Regions from separate parts of the Listeria immobilis genome, predicted to be linked through region 1. Evidence: predicted binding sites of a transcription regulator. Region 1 holds the regulator's gene; each other region holds the start of a gene.
What was found. Region 1 encodes LexA, which represses DNA repair genes until DNA is damaged. Its sites were predicted from a motif close to CGAACATATGTTCG; they were not measured.
Positions count from the first base shown of each region.

Region 2: addB (helicase-exonuclease AddAB subunit AddB) is a predicted target of LexA. The motif match lies at 2,358-2,371, and genes of this name have one in related genera.
Region 3: uvrB (excinuclease ABC subunit UvrB) is a predicted target of LexA. The motif match lies at 2,826-2,839, and genes of this name have one in related genera.
Region 4: HCJ45_RS04825 (Y-family DNA polymerase) is a predicted target of LexA. The motif match lies at 2,565-2,578, and genes of this name have one in related genera.

Region 1 is NZ_JAASUA010000001.1:122,655-127,340, reverse strand. It holds gene tkt (transketolase) at 1-1,229, opposite strand, end outside; gene HCJ45_RS00820 (DUF896 domain-containing protein) at 1,376-1,603, opposite strand; gene yneA (cell division suppressor protein YneA) at 1,701-2,030, opposite strand; gene lexA (transcriptional repressor LexA) at 2,187-2,801, shown strand; gene HCJ45_RS00805 (GNAT family N-acetyltransferase) at 2,833-3,354, shown strand; gene glnA (type I glutamate--ammonia ligase) at 3,443-4,686, opposite strand, start outside.
Region 2 is NZ_JAASUA010000004.1:29,006-33,691, forward strand. It holds gene HCJ45_RS06735 (PTS fructose transporter subunit IIABC) at 1-640, shown strand, start outside; gene HCJ45_RS06740 (helix-turn-helix domain-containing protein) at 744-1,091, shown strand; gene HCJ45_RS06745 (competence protein ComK) at 1,142-1,750, opposite strand; partial or broken gene HCJ45_RS06750 (IDEAL domain-containing protein) at 1,880-2,234, shown strand; gene addB (helicase-exonuclease AddAB subunit AddB) at 2,383-4,686, shown strand, end outside.
Region 3 is NZ_JAASUA010000007.1:101,876-106,561, reverse strand. It holds gene uvrA (excinuclease ABC subunit UvrA) at 1-694, opposite strand, end outside; gene uvrB (excinuclease ABC subunit UvrB) at 702-2,678, opposite strand; gene HCJ45_RS10445 (CsbA family protein) at 2,929-3,168, opposite strand; gene HCJ45_RS10440 (HD domain-containing protein) at 3,193-3,840, opposite strand; gene HCJ45_RS10435 (hypothetical protein) at 3,862-4,248, opposite strand; gene HCJ45_RS10430 (ArsR/SmtB family transcription factor) at 4,344-4,649, opposite strand.
Region 4 is NZ_JAASUA010000003.1:2,625-7,310, forward strand. It holds gene HCJ45_RS04810 (DUF5960 family protein) at 1-133, opposite strand, end outside; gene HCJ45_RS04815 (hypothetical protein) at 130-534, opposite strand; gene HCJ45_RS04820 (hypothetical protein) at 551-1,153, opposite strand; gene HCJ45_RS04825 (Y-family DNA polymerase) at 1,187-2,527, opposite strand; gene arsC (arsenate reductase (thioredoxin)) at 2,691-3,098, opposite strand; gene arsB (ACR3 family arsenite efflux transporter) at 3,095-4,180, opposite strand; gene arsA (arsenical pump-driving ATPase) at 4,246-4,686, opposite strand, start outside.

The DNA.
Region 1 (4,686 bases):
CGCACACCAAACCAAATATTTCGTTCAGCAGGTGTTGCTTTTGTGAATTCACCATCCGTTTTAATTGTTGTATTATTAGAACCAGCAAGGTCAGCAGAACCACCAAACAGTGTTGGAACTTTTGCAGCTAATGCATTGATTACTTCACCACTTGATGCACGACTAGCTAATGCTTTTGTATCATCATATACTGGTAAATCAGCAGCCCAATCCGCTGGTAATTTATTATTTAAGCTATCTTCTAATTGTTTAGCAAGCTCTGGATATTTTGCTTTATAATCGGCAAATAGTTCATTCCAAGCTGCTTCTGCTTTCTCTCCGCGCTCAGCAATAGTTTCTTTAAAACGTGTAGTTACTTCTTCAGGAACAAAGAATTTTTCTTCGTAATTCCAACCATATGCTTTTTTCGCTGCTAAAATACCTTCTTCACCTAGTGGAGCACCATGCACTTTGCTAGTACCTTCATTAGGAGCACCAAAACCAATAACTGTTTTTACTTCAATCATCGTTGGTTGAGAAGTATTTTGTTTTGCTTTTTCGATTGCTGCTAAAATTTCTGCAGTATCATTTCCATCTTTTACTAGTAAATGTTCCCAACCATATGCTTCAAACCGTTGTTTTACATTTTCAGAGAAAGATTTATCTAAATCACCGTCAAGCGAAATATCATTGGAATCATATAATAATACTAATCTACCTAATTGTTGATGACCTGCATAGGAAGCCGCTTCTGAAGCAACACCTTCCATTAAGTCGCCATCTCCACATAATGCATAAGTATAATGATCTACTACTGGGAAGCCATCTTTATTATATTTGGCTTCTAAGTGACGTTCTGCCATTGCCATACCGACCGCCATTGCAATCCCTTGACCAAGTGGGCCAGTTGTTGCATCTACACCATCCGTATAACGATATTCTGGGTGTCCTGGAGTTTTACTTTCCCATTGACGGAAGTTTTTTAAGTCTTCTAAATCTAATTTAAATCCACTTAAATGTAGTAAACTATATAAAAGCATTGAACCATGTCCAGCAGAAAGTACAAAACGATCACGGTTAAACCAATGAGAATTCTTAGGATTGGTATTTAGTACGCGAGACCATAGTGCATAAGCCATTGGTGCTGCTCCCATAGGTAAGCCTGGATGACCTGAATTTGCTTTTTGAATTGCATCCATTGATAATGTACGAATTGTATTCACTGCTAAAGTATCTGTGTTATCGAACAAATGAAACATCCTCTCTTCAATATAATTTTAACTACTTTTAATAATAAGCCTAAAAAGCAATTAACACAACTAAAAATTGCTTTAAATTGCTTAATTGATTGTTATTTTTGTTCATTTGCGCACTTTTGTTCATTTGGTACTAATTTCTAGTTATTATTCTTTCTCATTTGTTTCACTTTATGCGGCGTTACGTCATTCCCCTTAGGATCAATAATCGTCGTATTTTCAATCGTGCCTTTCATATGAGTTCGAAATGATTTTATATATTCTTTTCTTAACTTCTCTTGTTCCGTTTTTTCAGTAGCAGTTAAGGTTCCTGCTTTTTTCTTTTTTGAAAGTTCATTAATACGGTCTATTTTAGCTTTCTCTAACATAGCGCTTCATCCTTTTCTTTATTATATTAAAAATAAGAAAGCAGCATATCGTCACCACTTTCTTATCATTATATCATATATAAAAGCCAAAACCTGCTCATTGATTTGCTAATTGAATACTTGTATCACTATTTAATAGCTTTGTTTCATGGACTGGAATAACCACTGATTCTCCTGCTTTAATATGCCCGTCCGTTAGATTATTTTCTTTTTCCACCCAAGATACAAAATCCGCTTTTGCCATATCACTTTTTCCGGCATATTGATCTGCTAATGCCCAAAGTGAATCTCCTTCATCTACATTCACTTTTGAATAATCACTGCTACTTCCAACAACCGTACACATCAAAACAATCCCCAAAACTAAACAAGTAATTACAAATATAATAGAAACATAGAATTTATCCCAAAATAATTTTAAAGTCATTAATAATCCCTCCAAAAGAATGTATGTTCGCTTTTCTATATTATAGAACAGTCGTTCGCATATGTCAATAAAAAAAACGAACCTTTGTTTGCATATTGGATTTTCTTTTGCTATACTTGAATTATAAAATAACCATTAAATCAATGAGGTGAAACCATGAAAATATCTAAACGTCAACAAGATATATATGAATTTATAAAGTCCGAAGTAAAAGAAAAAGGCTATCCACCTTCCGTACGTGAAATTGGTGAAGCTGTTGGACTTGCATCTAGCTCAACTGTCCATGGCCATCTTGCTCGTCTTGAAGGCAAAGGATTAATTAGACGTGATCCAACTAAACCTCGTGCAATAGAAATATTGTCCTTAGAAGACGAGGCCGAAACGCCAAATGTGGTTAATATTCCCATTATCGGAAAAGTAACAGCTGGTATGCCTATTACAGCAATCGAAAATATTGATGAGTATTTTCCACTTCCTGAATATATGGCTGCTGGTGAGACAAATGTCTTCATGTTAGAAATTGACGGAGAAAGCATGATTAATGCTGGAATTCTAGACGGAGATAAAGTTATTGTTCGCCAACAAAATTCTGCTATAAATGGAGAAATCGTTGTAGCAATGACAGATGAAAATGAAGCAACCTGCAAACGTTTCTATAAAGAATCTAATCATTTTAGATTGCAACCAGAAAATGATGCATTGGAACCAATCATCCTTAATAATGTAACTATTCTTGGTAAAGTGATTGGTCTATATCGCGATATTCGCTAACAAGTCTTATTTTTGACAGGTGGTGTCTAGGTTGATCTATTTTGAAACGGAACGACTACTTGCAAGAGATTATTTACCAAGCGATTATGCCCCATTTAGTGTGATGAATGCGGATAAAGACGTTATGAAATACTTTCCTTCTATTTTAACGAAAGAAGAAAGTAACGCCTTAATAGCTAGAAATCAAGCAGAGTTAACTTCTTTTGGCTATGGACTATTTGCTATAGAAGAAAAATCTAGCGGTGAATTTATTGGTTTTATTGGTTTTCATAAAACTACTTTCGAAGCCGACTTTACTCCCTGTATTGAAATAGGTTGGCGCTTAAGAAAAAGCTCCTGGAATCAGGGATATGCCACTGAAGGCGCCTTAAGAGCTCTGACATTCGCAAAAGAAGAAACATCCATAGCTGAAATATATAGTTTTACAGCTGCTTTAAATAAGCCTTCCGAACAAGTAATGAAAAAAATCAATTTAACAAAAATAGCTACTTTTGAACATCCAGCGTTAATCGATGGAGATCCGTTAAAGCCACATGTTCTTTATAAAGCATAAGTAAACACCCTGCATATTTTTGTGCAGAGTGTTTTTTCATCCTAAATAAAAATCTCGCCTCCTAAATTAGGAAGCGAGATTTTTAGTATTAATAGATTTCCAGATACTGATCGCGTTCCCACGGATGAACTGCTGTACGGAACATATCGCACTCAATTGTTTTCGCTTCAATAAAGTGTTCGAAAATATGTTCACCTAAACCAGCTCTAATTGTTTCATCTTTTTCAAGTTCAATTAAAGCATGGCCCAAGCTTTCCGGAAGATCATAAATCCCAGTTGCTTCACGTTCTTCTTCATTCATTCCATAAATATTACGATCAACTGGAGCTGGAGGAGTTAGTTCATCTTTAATTCCAGATAAACCAGCTTTTAATAGTACTGCCATCGCTAAATACGGATTAGCGGACGGGTCAACACTACGTAATTCTAAACGGGTACTTAAACCACGAGAACTTGGTACACGTACAAGCGGGCTACGATTTTTACCTGACCAAGCGATATAACATGGTGCTTCGTAACCTGGAACTAAACGTTTAAACGAGTTAATGGTTGGATTAGTAACAGCTGTAAACCCACGAGCATGTTTTAACATACCACCTAAGAAATGATAAGCTGTTTGACTTAATTCAAGTTCGCCGTCTTTATCGAAAAATGCATTGCCTTCTTCGGTAAATAATGACATATTGAAGTGCATTCCTGAACCATTCACGCCAAATAATGGTTTTGGCATAAATGTAGCATGCAAGCCATGTTTACGAGCAATTGTTTTAACAACTAGTTTAAATGTTTGAATACTATCGCAAGCCGTAATAGCATCTTCGTATTTAAAGTCAATTTCATGCTGACCTGGAGCTACTTCATGGTGAGAAGCTTCAATTTCAAAGCCCATTTCTTCTAATTCAAGTACAATATCACGACGACAATTTTCACCTAAATCAGTAGGTGCTAAATCGAAGTAACCACCACTATCATTTAGCTCAAGTGTCGGACGACGATCTTCATCTAATTTGAATAGGAAAAATTCTGGTTCTGGTCCTAAGTTAAATTCAGTAAAACCAAGCTCTTCCATTTCTTTAAGTACACGTTTTAAGTTAGCACGCGGATCTCCTGCAAATGGTGTCATGTCAGGATTATAAATATCACAAATCATTCTTGCAACTTTCCCTTTTTCAGCAGTCCAAGGGAATACAACCCAAGTGTCTAGGTCTGGGAATAAGTACATATCAGACTCTTCAATTCGTACAAAACCTTCTATGGAGGAACCATCAAACATGATTTTATTGTCTAGTGCTTTCTTTAGTTGGCTAACAGGAATTTCCACATTCTTTATAA
Region 2 (4,686 bases), on a different contig from region 1:
CATCAAAGTAGTTCTATTTTATCCAGTTTTATCTGTTTTGATTGTTGGTCTATTAATGTTGCTATTGAATGTACCAATGAGTGCTCTTAATACATGGTTAAATGATTTCTTAAATAGTTTAAGTGGAACAAATGCTGTTATTTTAGGCTTGTTACTTGGGGCGATGATGGCGGCAGACTTAGGTGGCCCAATCAATAAAGCCGCTTATATCTTTGCAACAGGAACTTTAGCTGCAAGTGTAGCAACTGGCGGAAGTGCAATTATGGCAGCTACAATGGCGGCAGGGATGGTTCCACCGCTTGCTACTTTTGTCGCAACTAGGGTCTTTAAAAATAAATTTACAGCGCAAGAACGTGATGCGGGATTGACAAACTCTATTCTAGGAGCATCATTTATTACAGAAGGTGCCATTCCTTTTGCGGCAGCAGATCCACTTCGAATGATTCCGAGTTTTATTGCTGGAAGTGCAATTACAGGCGCAATCGTTATGTTCCTAAATATTAAAGTATTAGCACCACATGGTGGAGTGTTCGTTATTTTCTTAGTGTCTCAACCATGGTTCTATATTATTGCAATTGTTATTGGAACCTTAATAAGTGCAGCCTTAATTGGATTTTTACGAAAGAAACCAACTGTATAAAATTGGGGAATCGTCTTTTGAAACAAAAAAGACGATTTCTTTTTTGTTTTCTCGAATTCTTTCCGAAAAATTGCTATAATAGAAATGAAGAGAGGTGGGCATATTGGAATTTGGAGAAAAGTTAATTCATTTACGAAAGAAAAATAGATTAACCCAAAAGCAATTGGCAGCAAAAATTGGTACAACTGCATCAACCATTAGTAAATATGAGAATGATAACCACCGACCGCCAATCTTTATTTTGGCAAAATTAGCGGAAACACTCGGAACAACAACAGATTTCTTATTAGATGATGTAGCGGGATTACGAGAAAAAAATTCAGTGAACGCCTTTCCTCTAATTGGTAATCCAGAACTAGAGAAATGGTATTTAGAGTTGCCATATACATATTCAGAAGAAGAATTATTAATGTTAAAACGAATTGCAGATGCGATTGAAAATAAGAAATAATAGAGGAAACCAGATATACAAGTAGTTTTGTATATCTGGTTTTTCTTTAATTAATTTTTAGGCTTGTCTGAGTTAGTAGGGTCATCATTTTCCAAAATCATTGTATTGTAATAACGTCTTGTTTCAGCTGCAAGCGTGGCAGGTGGGAAAAACATATTCATCGAAGGGAAATTGCTCTCCATCATACGCATTTTTTGAGAAAATTTCATATGTAGCATGGAAGTTCTAGCAATTTGATTATTAAAAGAGGCTAACGACATATCAATTTCAAAAGTTTGTTGATTAGAAAATCTAATTAAAGTGTGATTATAGCCTACTGTTTGGTATTCTTTAATATGTTGCGGGAAAATCCAAATGCACTCTGAGGTAGTAGGCGAGGCAGTTGGAAATGCATATGTGGACGTTACAGGGTCAACAATGATAGGTGGCTTATGAGTAACACCAATCAGATGCTTTGTTCCCTCCTTACGACCATCATAGCTAGAACCGAAAAAATTACAACTGGTTTTAATTAGCTCAAAAGGGGTAAATTTAGAAGTATAGTATGAATCAACTTCATAAATTTCTGAATAGACTGTACTTCCTGATTTTTTCGGAAAAATAATCATCGTGTGCGGGTTTACTTCATAAAACTGAGTACTAATTGGTTCTTTTTTCATTTCATTCAACTCTCCTATGTTTGTATTTATGTCTAAGAAGAAACCTAAAATTACCATCAAAAATAATAATTTTAAGTAACAACTAAGCATCAAAGTTAGTTATGAGTTTATTTTTTGTCATTATAGCACATGGTAATTTACAAGTCATTAGATTTTCGTAAAGTTGTATTTTCTAGCTGTTTTCTGTTTTTTCTTGCCATATTACAGTTTTTTAATTGTAATAAATATAAGTGAAGGAGTGGTAGTCGTGGAAATGCGTGATTTTTCTAATTCATTGATGAATCAGGTGGGCGTCCTTAAAGGGGAAAAAGAATTAACAAATGTATTTATTGAATGCTTCCTGACGATGCTCCTAGAAGAGAGAAAATTAGAACAACTTAGAGCTGAAATTGATAAAGCTCTCGATAATAGGAACGAAGCGAAATTCATCCAACTTACAGAAAAAATGAATAAAATCCAACAGGAAATGCTGGCTTTTGAGTAGAATATATGAAAAACTAAGATAGTAGTGCTATCTTAGTTTTTTTGAGCTGTTTTTTAAATTTTCATAGAAAAAATCCTTTGAAAAAAGTTCTGTACAGATAGCGTAAATGTGGTAAACTAAATAAAAACATATGTTCGGTGGTGAGGGTATGACATTTCAAATAATTGCAGGAAGATCAGGAACAGGTAAAACAACATATCTAATGAATGAAGTTGGAGCAAAAATAAGAAAAAATTCGAAAACATATATATTTATTGTTCCGGATCAAATGACTTTCCAAATGGAAACCAATTTTTTAAATAAAGAAAATCTCGCGGGAATGATGGGCACACAAATTTTTAGTTTCAGTAGGCTAGCATGGAAAATCCTTCAAGAAACAGGTGGATTATCTAAAACTTTTCTTAGTAAGACTGGTATTGAAATGGTTATTCGAAAAGCTGCTTTGGAAAAAAAAGAAGAGTTAAAAGTTTTCTCCAAAGCTACTTCTAGAAAAGGTTTTTATTCAGAGCTGGCCAATTTATTCAAAGAAATGAAGCAAGAAAAAATTTCAATGCATGATTTAGAAGATAGCGCAAGAACATTACCAACGAGTATAACAAATAAAGTGCATGATATTTCACTTATCTACCAAAAATATGAAGAGCTCTTAGCTGGTAAATTTCTTGAAAATGAAGATTACTTGCGCCTTTTAGCTGAAAAAATTATGGAGAGTGAGTATTTAAATAATACAGAGATAATTATTGATGGATTTAATTCATTTTCTAAGCAGGAATTGGCTGTTATAGAAAAATTAATGCAAAAATGCGATAAAGTGACTGTTTCACTTACATTGAATGTCCCTAATATTCGAGAAGGGTTGGAAGAGTATAGTATGTTTAAAGCGAGTACAGAAATGTATCTTGCTTTATTAGAAATAGCTAAATTAAATAATATTGATGTGGAAGAAGCTAAGTTGCTGAGTGAAAATAAGCGAGCTAGGACGCCTTCGCTAGAGTTTTTAGCTAATACTTGGGGTCAAAATAAATTTGCGGCTTTTGAAGGAAAAGTAACCAATTTAAACATCCATCAAGCTAATAATAGACGATCTGAATTAGAAGGAATCGCGCGTGAAATTCGGAAGCTCACCTCAAATGGTTACAGGTATAAAGATATTGCAATTTTAACCAGAAATCTAGGAGACTATGATGTTTTAGCTGAAACAGTAATGCAATCATATGATATTCCTATATTTATAGATAAGAAGCGTGTGATGGCTAAACACCCATTTATTGAGTTTATTCGCTCCAGCCTAGATGCAATCCAGTTTAATTGGAAATATGAGCCGATTTTCCAAGCAGTAAAAACAGAATTCTTCTTTGATGTTACGGAAGATGCAGCAGATATGCGCCGAAAATCAGATATTCTGGAAAACTATGTACTCGAAAATGGAATTCAAAATAAATGGAAATGGGAAAAAGAAGGTGACTGGGTTTATCGGAAAATCCGGGGTCTTTCTACCAACGTTTTGCCTCAAACAGATGAAGAGTTAAGCACACAAAATATTATTAATGAAATGCGAAATCGTATTTTAATACCACTCTCAACATTAGAAGTAAATTTAACTAAAGCGAAAACAGGACAAGAATTTGCATTAGCACTATACCATTATATAGAGCAAGTCCAAGTTGTAGAGCATTTAGAGGCATGGAGAAGAGTGGCAGAAGCTAGTGGTTATTTGGAACTTGCGCGAGAACATGAACAAGCGTGGAATTCTGTTTCATCACTTTTGGATGAGTTTGTCGAGGTTTTGGGAGAAGAATCTCTTGACTTACCAAGCTTTATAGAAATAGTTGTTACAGGACTTGATGCACTAGAATTTTCACTATTACCACCAGCACTAGATCAAGTAGTTTTATCTGATATGGAAAATGCTATGTTGCTAGATATGAAAGTTATTTTTGCGATTGGAATGAATGATGGTGTGATGCCACTTCGTCAAAAAGACAAAGGAATTCTGTCGGATCAAGATAGAGATTTTTTGAGAGAACAAAAGAGTAATTTAAAACCATCCGCTAAAAATAATATTGGGGAGGAAGATTTATTAGCTTATAAAGTAATTAGTTTGCCAAGTGATAAGTTGTTTCTTAGCTATCCGGCAGCTGACGAGGAAGGAAAAGTATTAAGCGAATCTAATTATCTTCGCAAAATAAAGGGACAACTTAAAAACTTGAGTGAAGCTGTATATTTAACAGATCCAAGTTTATTAAATGATGAAGAACAAAGCAGTTATATTCGATCAAAACAAGCCACATTAGGATTGCTTACAAGCCAACTACAAATGTATAAACGTGGCTATCCCATTTCAAATGTTTGGTGGGATGCATACAATAGTTATTTTAAGGACAAGAAGGAATCTACAACTGCAAAACAAGTATTATCAAGTTTATATTATGAAAATAAAACGGCATCATTG
Region 3 (4,686 bases), on a different contig from region 1:
CATCTGCTAAGCGAAGAGCCGCTTCAATGGAATCATATAAGCGAGTGTTAATTCCTTCTTTAATAACAATTCGGTCAATAATAATTTCGATAGAATGCTTTTTATTTTTCTCTATTTCGATTTCATCATTGATATCGTATATTTCACCATCAACGCGAATTCTTACATAGCCTTCTTTTTTTATTTCTTCTATTGTTTTTTTATGTGTTCCTTTTTTTCCGGAAACGATTGGTGCCATAATTTGAATGCGTGTTTTTTCAGGATATTCCAGCACACGATCCACCATTTGTTCAATTGTCTGCGATGTGATTTCAATACCATGATTAGGACAAATTGGATGTCCCACGCGTGCAAATAATAGTCGTAAATAGTCATGAATTTCTGTCACTGTCCCAACTGTAGAACGTGGATTACGACTTGTTGTTTTTTGATCAATAGAAATTGCCGGACTAAGACCTTCAATTAAATCCACATCTGGTTTATCCATCTGCCCTAAAAATTGTCGTGCATAAGCAGATAATGATTCCACATAACGTCTTTGTCCCTCCGCGTAAATGGTATCAAAAGCTAGCGAAGATTTTCCTGATCCAGATAAGCCAGTCATAACAACTAACTTATCTCTTGGGATTTCTATATCAATGTTTTTTAAGTTGTGGGCTCTCGCACCCTGAATTACTATTTTATCTTTATTCAATTTTGCTTCATCCTTCCGCTTTTATTTCCAGTAAAGCATCACGCAATTCAGCAGCGCGTTCAAAATCAAGTGCTTTGGCTGCTTCTTTCATTTCATGTTCCATACCTTCAATGAAGACATCGCGTTCTTTCTTAGACATTTTACTTAAATCATGTTGTTTTATTGCTTCTCTTTCATCTGCGGCAGATGTTGCTGCTATAATACCACGGATTTCTTTTTTGATGGTCATTGGGGTAATACCATGTTTTTCATTGTATTCTATTTGGATTCCACGGCGTCGTTCTGTTTCGCTAATAGAATTTCGCATGGAATCTGTCATTTTGTCTGCATACATGATTACACGACCATTTTCGTTACGTGCAGCACGCCCCATAGTTTGAATTAGTGAACGTTCTGAACGGAGAAAGCCTTCCTTGTCAGCATCTAAAATGGCAACCAGAGATACTTCTGGTAAATCAATTCCTTCACGAAGCAAATTAATTCCGACTATAACATCGTAAACACCTAGTCGTAAATCACGAATAATTTCAATTCGTTCTAATGTTTTTACTTCTGAATGAAGATATTGGACTTTAACTCCTGCTTCTTTTAGGTAGTTGGTTAAATCCTCGGACATTTTCTTTGTTAAAGTGGTAATCAGCACGCGTTCATTTTTTTCTACTCGATCATTAATTTCATCCAATAAATCATCAATTTGTCCTTGAATTGGACGAATTTCAACTATTGGGTCTAGCAATCCTGTTGGTCGAATGATTTGCTCAATAACATCTGGATTTTTTTCTAGTTCGTATGGACCTGGTGTGGCAGAGATAAACATAATTTGATTAATATGCTTTTCAAATTCTTCTAATCGAAGGGGACGGTTATCTAGCGCACTCGGAAGTCTAAAACCGTGATCTACTAACATTTGTTTTCTCGCTTGGTCACCATTAAACATCCCGCGAATTTGTGGCATTGTTACATGCGATTCATCAATTACCATTTGGAAATCATCTGGGAAATAATCAAGTAACGTATATGGTGTAACTCCGGCAGGTCGAAGTGATAAATGGCGAGAATAATTTTCAATTCCTGAGCAATAGCCCATTTCTTCCATCATCTCTAAATCATAATTAGTGCGCTGTTCCAGTCGTTGCGCTTCGAGTAGTTTGTTGTCTGCTCGCAAAACTTTTAAGCGTTCTTCTAATTCTGCTTTTATATTTACAATCGCTTTTTTCATAATATCTGGTCGTGTAACAAAGTGAGACGCAGGGAAAATGGAAACATGTTCTCTTTCTCCAATAATTTCGCCTGTTAATGCATCTACTTCTCTAATGCGTTCAATTTCGTCGCCAAAAAATTCTACTCTCATACAATGTTCATCTCGTGATGCTGGGAAGATTTCCACCACATCCCCGCGCACACGGAAACGCCCGCGCTGAAAATCTATGTCATTTCGATCATACTGAATATCTACTAGTTTTCGAAGTAGTTGATCACGACTAATTTCCATACCTACTCGCAGTGAAACAAGCATTTCTCCATACTCAATAGGTGAACCTAAACCATAAATACAAGATACACTGGCGATAATAATAACATCTCGTCTTTCAAAAAGCGCAGCAGTTGCTGAGTGACGAAGCTTATCTATTTCGTCATTGATACTCGCATCTTTTTCGATATATGTGTCACTCTGTGGAACGTATGCTTCTGGTTGGTAATAATCATAATAACTAACAAAATATTCTACTGCATTATTTGGAAAAAACTCTTTAAATTCGCTGTATAATTGCCCTGCTAAAGTTTTATTGTGAGCCATAACAAGAGTTGGCTTATTTACTTCTTGAATCACATTTGATACAGTAAATGTTTTCCCTGTACCGGTAGCCCCAAGTAAAGTTTGATGTTTCAAGCCCTTTCTTAAGCCTGTTACTAATTGTTCGATTGCCCTAGGTTGATCTCCTTGTGGACTGTACTTAGAAACTAACTCAAATTTATCCTTCACTTCGGAATCCCCCCATCTTATATTGGTCCGATCTTGACTTCTGAAAAACTGCATTTACGAAAAGTCCCGCAAAGCAAAAAGCGGATTTTTTCAGATCCGTTAATGTATCTATTTTATCATAAATATTTTAATAAGCCTAGCAAAAACCGAACGTATTTTCGTATTTATTTTAAAAGAAAAAACGCAACCTGTTGATTACGCTTTTCTTTATTTTATCATTTTTTTGCTTTTCTACCTATCTATTTGCTTTTTAAAAATCGCTGCCTCGCTTCTTTAAACGGTTTAGCATATAGGTAGCAAGTATAAAGCCAATTGTCATCGAGAAAGCATCAATCACAATTAACCAATAGGAACTCGTATAACCTAATTTTGCAGATGCAGCAATTAAAATTATCATAAGCAATAGTGCTACATAGCGATTATAAGTAATTATAGCAAAAAGAATAACGAGCAAACAAGGGAAAATAAGCGCAGATATAATTTGATCCATCTTAAATCCCCCCTCTTTCTTATTTTATGCATCACGCAATGCTTTTGTTGTTATTTCAGTCGTTAACTGCGGTAATTCTGTTTTTTCAATTCCTTTTTCTGCAAGCATATCTGGTAAAATTTCTCGTAAAAAGTATTTAACGCTCTCCATTTCGCGATACTCATAAATGGTTGCTAATGCTTCACTATAAATTTCCACAAAAATATTTTCTGGATTTCCTTTTTGAATTTCGCCAAAAGATTCATATAATAAATCGACTTTATCAGAGATTGCTAAGATTTTTCCTTCTAACGTGCTGTCTTTTCCTTCTTTTAATAAATGCCGATAAATCGGTTGAAAGGTTTCAGGAATTTCCCGCTCAATAAAGTTTTTTGTCATACTTTCTTCTACTTCTGAAAGCATTTCACGTAATTCTGTTGTTGCATATTTTACTGGAGTTTTAATATCACCAATGAATAATTCGGAATAATCATGATTTAATGCTTTTTCGTATAATGCGCGCCAGTTCACTTCGTTACCAGCGCTCTCTTCCACTGCTCCAAAAAACTGGGCGATAGAAGTCACTTTATATGAATGTTCAGCAACTGAGTGTTCTTGATATTTAAATTTCCCCGGACAACGATAAATGTTTTCTAAATCAGATAAACTTTGGAAATATTGGTGAATTCCCATATAATCCCTCCATTCTTCGTTCTATTCCTCCCGCTTTTGCTTTTTATTTGCAGGATTCGTATTTTCTATTTCACGCATCATAAGCGCTGCACAATAACCAATTAAAGCAATCATTGCTGCTGAATAGGTTCTAAAATTATCTGTAGCAAAAATAAAAATGATGGCTGAAAATAACAATGTTGTTAAAATCCCCCAACTAAAAAGTTTTGTTCCGCGTGCAGTTCCAACTTTCATTTGTGCATAAATTCCTACGTAACAAACAAATTGAATAATAATAAATTGAACTACTGACAAAACAATAACAACAGTAAGATTACTATTCCAGACAATTGCTAAAATGGAAATAATAATCATCACGATAATCCCTGAAATAACAATAAATTTTTGCATTGGTGTTAATTTCTTCAAAATATTTCCTCCATGTTCTTATTTGTTACTTACTTTACCATAATTGCTCTTTATTTGGCATAAAAAACACCCATAACGCACCTGAGTGTTTTGCATTAACGATGATGCACGTGACGAACTGCTTGAGTTAATAGCTCTAATACGTGATTATCATCTTGCATATAATAAATCGTTGTTCCAGCTCGTCTTGATTTCACTAGCCTTAAATTTTTCAAAAACCGAAGCTGATGTGAAACTGTTGTTTGGTTAAATTCAAGCGTTCGAGCAATATCATTTACGGAGTACTCTCTATCTTGTAATAAATTTAAAATTTGGACACGAGTTGGATCAGAGAGCGCCTTAAAAATCTGTGTTACACTAAAAAGCGTTTCTTCATCTAATGATTGCTTTGCGTTTCCCATTGAATATCACTCCATTTTCTCTATATGTTCATATACT
Region 4 (4,686 bases), on a different contig from region 1:
TCAAATAGAGCAGTTCGTCTTGTAATGCAAAAAAAGGCACATCTATCAGAACGAAGTTCAAAAAGTCTTTTGTCAATTTTTCTGAGTTTTCAGTATGGTAGTCAAATTCAGCACCTTCCACATTCAACGTCATGAAAGATCACTCCACTTATTTGGATTGATCATACGAATATGATTGATTGAATTACTGGGAATAACTTGAATTCCAGTATCTGGATGTGAGACAAAAATACTTGTGTCCCTGAAACCTTCGACAACTCCGATAATATCTGCATAAGCATTTCCTTCAGTATTCAGCTCGCTAAGCTGAATTTCAACAACATCTCTGGTAGTATAAGAGGATTCTAGCATTTCTGAGATTTCCGTTTCGCTCATCTTCGGTTTCCTAGACCAAAATGTATTTCTTCCCTTTTTTTCAATATCCATTTCTGCGGTATGTTCACTTAAATAAAAGCCCATCCACTTTGCCATTCCTCGATCATCGTAGTCGCGAATAAGTGGATCAGGATGATAAGACATAAATGATTCTCCCATGTTTTAAACACCTCCACTAAACCTCTTCAGGAAACGGAGTTTCCAAAAAAGTTTCTACCATTTCCTGAATATCATTTTGTCTAAAAAAAGGAATTTCCAAATAACGAACGTTGTTTTTCCTACACCACTGCCGCTTGATTTCCATGTTTCTTAGGATATTTTGAAATCTCTTTGTACTGCAACCTCGTTTGAAGTAATGGTGTGTACCGTGATACTCAATGATGTGCCACTGATTGGATTTTTGGAAAGCTACATCAACACGTAGTGGTCTATTTTCAATAGTAGTAAGACCCTTGAACATCCTTTCACGGTCGTATTTAATCCCATAGTAATTCATTAGTTGGCAAATGAGTTGAATCTGCCAACTCGGTTGTTGGCTGGGAACCAACGGAAATGGTTTGTACAACATTTTTGCCTTTGGATGATAAGAAAGGTTAGCAATGAAGACTTTCTTTTTCCATCCATTGATAGTGATCGTGGCTTTCGTATGAAGGTGGATTTTTCCTAAGTAATCATAGGGTAAATACCAATCATACAGTTTTTTCTGAATCTCACCATTTCTCATAAATGAAATAGAAACAACATTGAAGTTCTCTTTAATAAAAAGTAGTTCATTCATAGGTTAGGTACTCTTTCTACAGTTTTATAGTGACTACAAGCCATCCAAACCACCGGCACCGCCAGCATGACCTCCCACCAAATTCGCTTGACTCAAGCTCCTAGCGTGTTCTAAAGTAGAACTTGCACGGACAATTGAGACAAAGCCATACTTTTCTCTGATCTGATCCATTATTTGATCCAGCTTCTCATTTTTAATCTGTTCTTCCGGTTCTTCGAACAGGTTTAGTTGGCTTCCTGCATGATAAAGCAGTCCTGAATAAGACACACCGATATTTCTAACTAGACAGCCGGTATAAAATTTATTGAATAAATACAATAGGTGTCCAGCTAACTTGTCAGTGTTATCAGTAGGGGTAATCTTTAGTTGCCGGCTAAATCCTTTCTCTAATTCGTCCTTAGAATAACCAATTGATAAATTGACCGTTGAAGTTTTAGCTTGTCTGCGGCGCAAACGAATAGCAACCTGTTCGGCCATTTCCCGAATCACCAAAGGCATTTCATCACCCTTGTAGTATCGTGGTAAAATTTGACTGTTTCCTAGATTTTCAGACTTGGGGACATAGCGTTCTTGGATTTTTGTCCGATCAATGCCATTGGCATGATGGTACAGCTGCAAACCGATTACCCCAAATTTTTCTTTTAATCGGTAAGGCGTAGCATGAGCCAAATCATAGATTGTGGAGACACCCATATTATACAGGTTTTGCTTCATACGGTGACCAATCCCCCAAAAGTCGCTAATCTCAGGCATAGCCCAAACCTTTGTTTCTACATCGGAATAGTTCCAAGAAGCCCGCATATTTACTGTGCTTTTAGCCTCGTTGTCCAGCGCCAGTTTAGCAAGTAAGGGATTACTGTTTGACATACCAACGGTAGAATAAATCCCAGTTTCTCTCAAGATATCTTTTTGGATCATTTGGCTGACAATATTTAGTTTTTCTTTCCTAGTTAAACTTTTGTCTGGTACAAAGTAGTTTAAACTGTGGGTTAGTTCAACAACCCCTTCATCGATGGAGTACCACATAATGTCTTCATCCGCTGCGTACTTGCGAACGATTTTTTGAATTTTTAGGTTTTCCACTATGTAATAACGCATTCTAGGAGGAGCTACGATAAGTTTTTTCATCATTGGATTTTCCTCTACCGTAGGTAGTTCCCAAGATCTTGTGACATTACTGATTCCAAACGCTTTCTTCGCCATCGGACTGCTGGCCAAAATTAAACCAGAAGTATTATCCGCCTGACTCATTACAACCAAAAGGTCCTTTAAGGGGTGGCGCCCCCGCGCTACCAGCTCACAGCTGGCGTAAAAAGATTTCATATCGATAAAGGCATAGTCACCAGTGGGTTCTAAATCATAGTTAAAGTTCATCATAATCACCTTATCAAACTAAGTATTTTCTCCAAAAAGAACACATGTTCGTTATTATAGTACCTTGATTTACTCCCCTAAGTCAAGAAAATCTCGTTATTCACACCACAAAAAAGATGCCAGCAGCTACGGACTAGTGCTAATGGCATCTTTTAAAGTGAAACTAATTTTTTATGGCTAGAACATTTCTTTTAATTAAGTCTCTAGTTTTTCTAAACTGCGCTAAAATCTCTTCCTCACTACCGGATGCTTTGGCAGGGTCCGATAAGTTCCAATGAAAATGTTCTTTCCCTTTGGGAATTACCGGACATTTATCTTTCGCATCCCCGCAAAGAGTGACGATTAGATCAGCTTTATTAAAATAGCTCATATCAAGCAAATCTGACGTTTGTTCAGAAATATCAATCCCGTCTTCAGCCATCACTTTTACGACTTTTGGATTCAGACCGTGCGTTTCTATTCCGGCACTTCTAATTTCAAATTGACTTTTTGGTAAGAGCTTATGCGCATACCCTTCAGCCATCTGACTTCTACAAGAGTTTCCTGTACAAAGAAAATAGATTTTTTTCATATATTTTCACCTCTAAGACGTGCTGTTTGTTCAGTATCATTAGGAAACCAATGTTTCGTATTATTGGCTATCTTAACCAATAAAAGCATAACTGGTACTTCTACTAGTACACCCACTACTGTGGCTAAAGTCGCTCCTGACTGGAGCCCAAATAATGAAATAGCTACCGCAACTGCTAATTCAAAGAAATTACTCGCACCGATCATTCCGGCAGGTGACGCAATAGAATGGGGGAGTTTCCACAATCTTGCCCAACCATAAGCAATTGAAAAGATAAGTAATGTCTGAATTGTTAAAGGGATCGCAATCAATAAAATGTGTAGCGGATTGGCTAATATTTTCTGCCCTTGAAAAGAAAAGATAATGATTAGTGTCAACAGTAATCCAATGATCGTTACGGAATCAAATTTCTTTAAAAAGACTGTTTCAAAGTAAGCTAAGCCTTTCCTTTTAATAATCAATGAGCGAGTAAGGAAGCCTAAGAATAAGGGAACTACTACGAAAAGAACAGTGGATAATAGCAAAGTTGCCATTGGAACGACTACATTATCAACACCTAGTAAAAAAGCGACAATTGGCGCAAACAAAATTAAGATAATTAGATCATTCACCGCTACTTGAACCAAAGTATAGGCAGCATCACCTTTGGTGAGGTGACTCCAAACAAAGACCATTGCGGTACATGGGGCGGCTCCTAGAATAACCGCTCCGGCAACATATTCTTTTGCCAAGTCTAACGGTATCCAACTTTTAAACACTACATAAAAGAAAAAAGCAGCAATCGCGTACATAGTGAATGGCTTTATCAGCCAATTAGTTACGCAAGTGACAATCAATCCTTTGGGCTTTTTTGACACGTTAACAATACTGCCAAAGTCGATTTTCAACATCATTGGGAAAATCATTAACCAAATTAAGATAGCTGTAGGAATAGAAACGTTGTAATATTCGAACTGGCTAAGTGTTGCGGGAATTACTGGTAAAAACTTTCCGATTGAAATTCCTAGTGCCATACATATGACTACCCACAAGGTTAGATACTTCTCAAAAACACCTAATCCTTGTTTCTCTGTGTTTTCCATTTGAACCCTCCATCATCAATATCAGCCAATACATAGATAGTTTTCTATGTATTGGCCAAAAAATTTTATACCCCAACAGGGCTAAAGTCTGGTTGCCATTCTTCAACAGCAAACTTGCCATTGGAAAGCTCCGCAACTTTTTCAATCCATTCTAATTCATTGAAAGAACGAGCTTTTAATACATCATTTTGTGTATCAGCTGCATACATGCTTTGGTTAACCAGCCACCAGGTATGGGAAATCTTTGCCCGATCCAAATCTTCATCTAAACGCATGGATTCATAAACCGGTGTTGTTTCAGGTAAAGTAACCATCAACACTTCCGTGTCATCAGAATTTTGAAGGCGCGGCAAAAGTTTTTGAATAGAGACTGGAACTTCACCAGAACTTCTTTCCACTTCCCGAGCATAGCTTTGAGTCGAATCCAACAACAGTAAAGTATGACCGGTCGGTGCCGTATCAATCACGACAATTTCATCATCAGACTTGTCAACAATTTCAGCAAA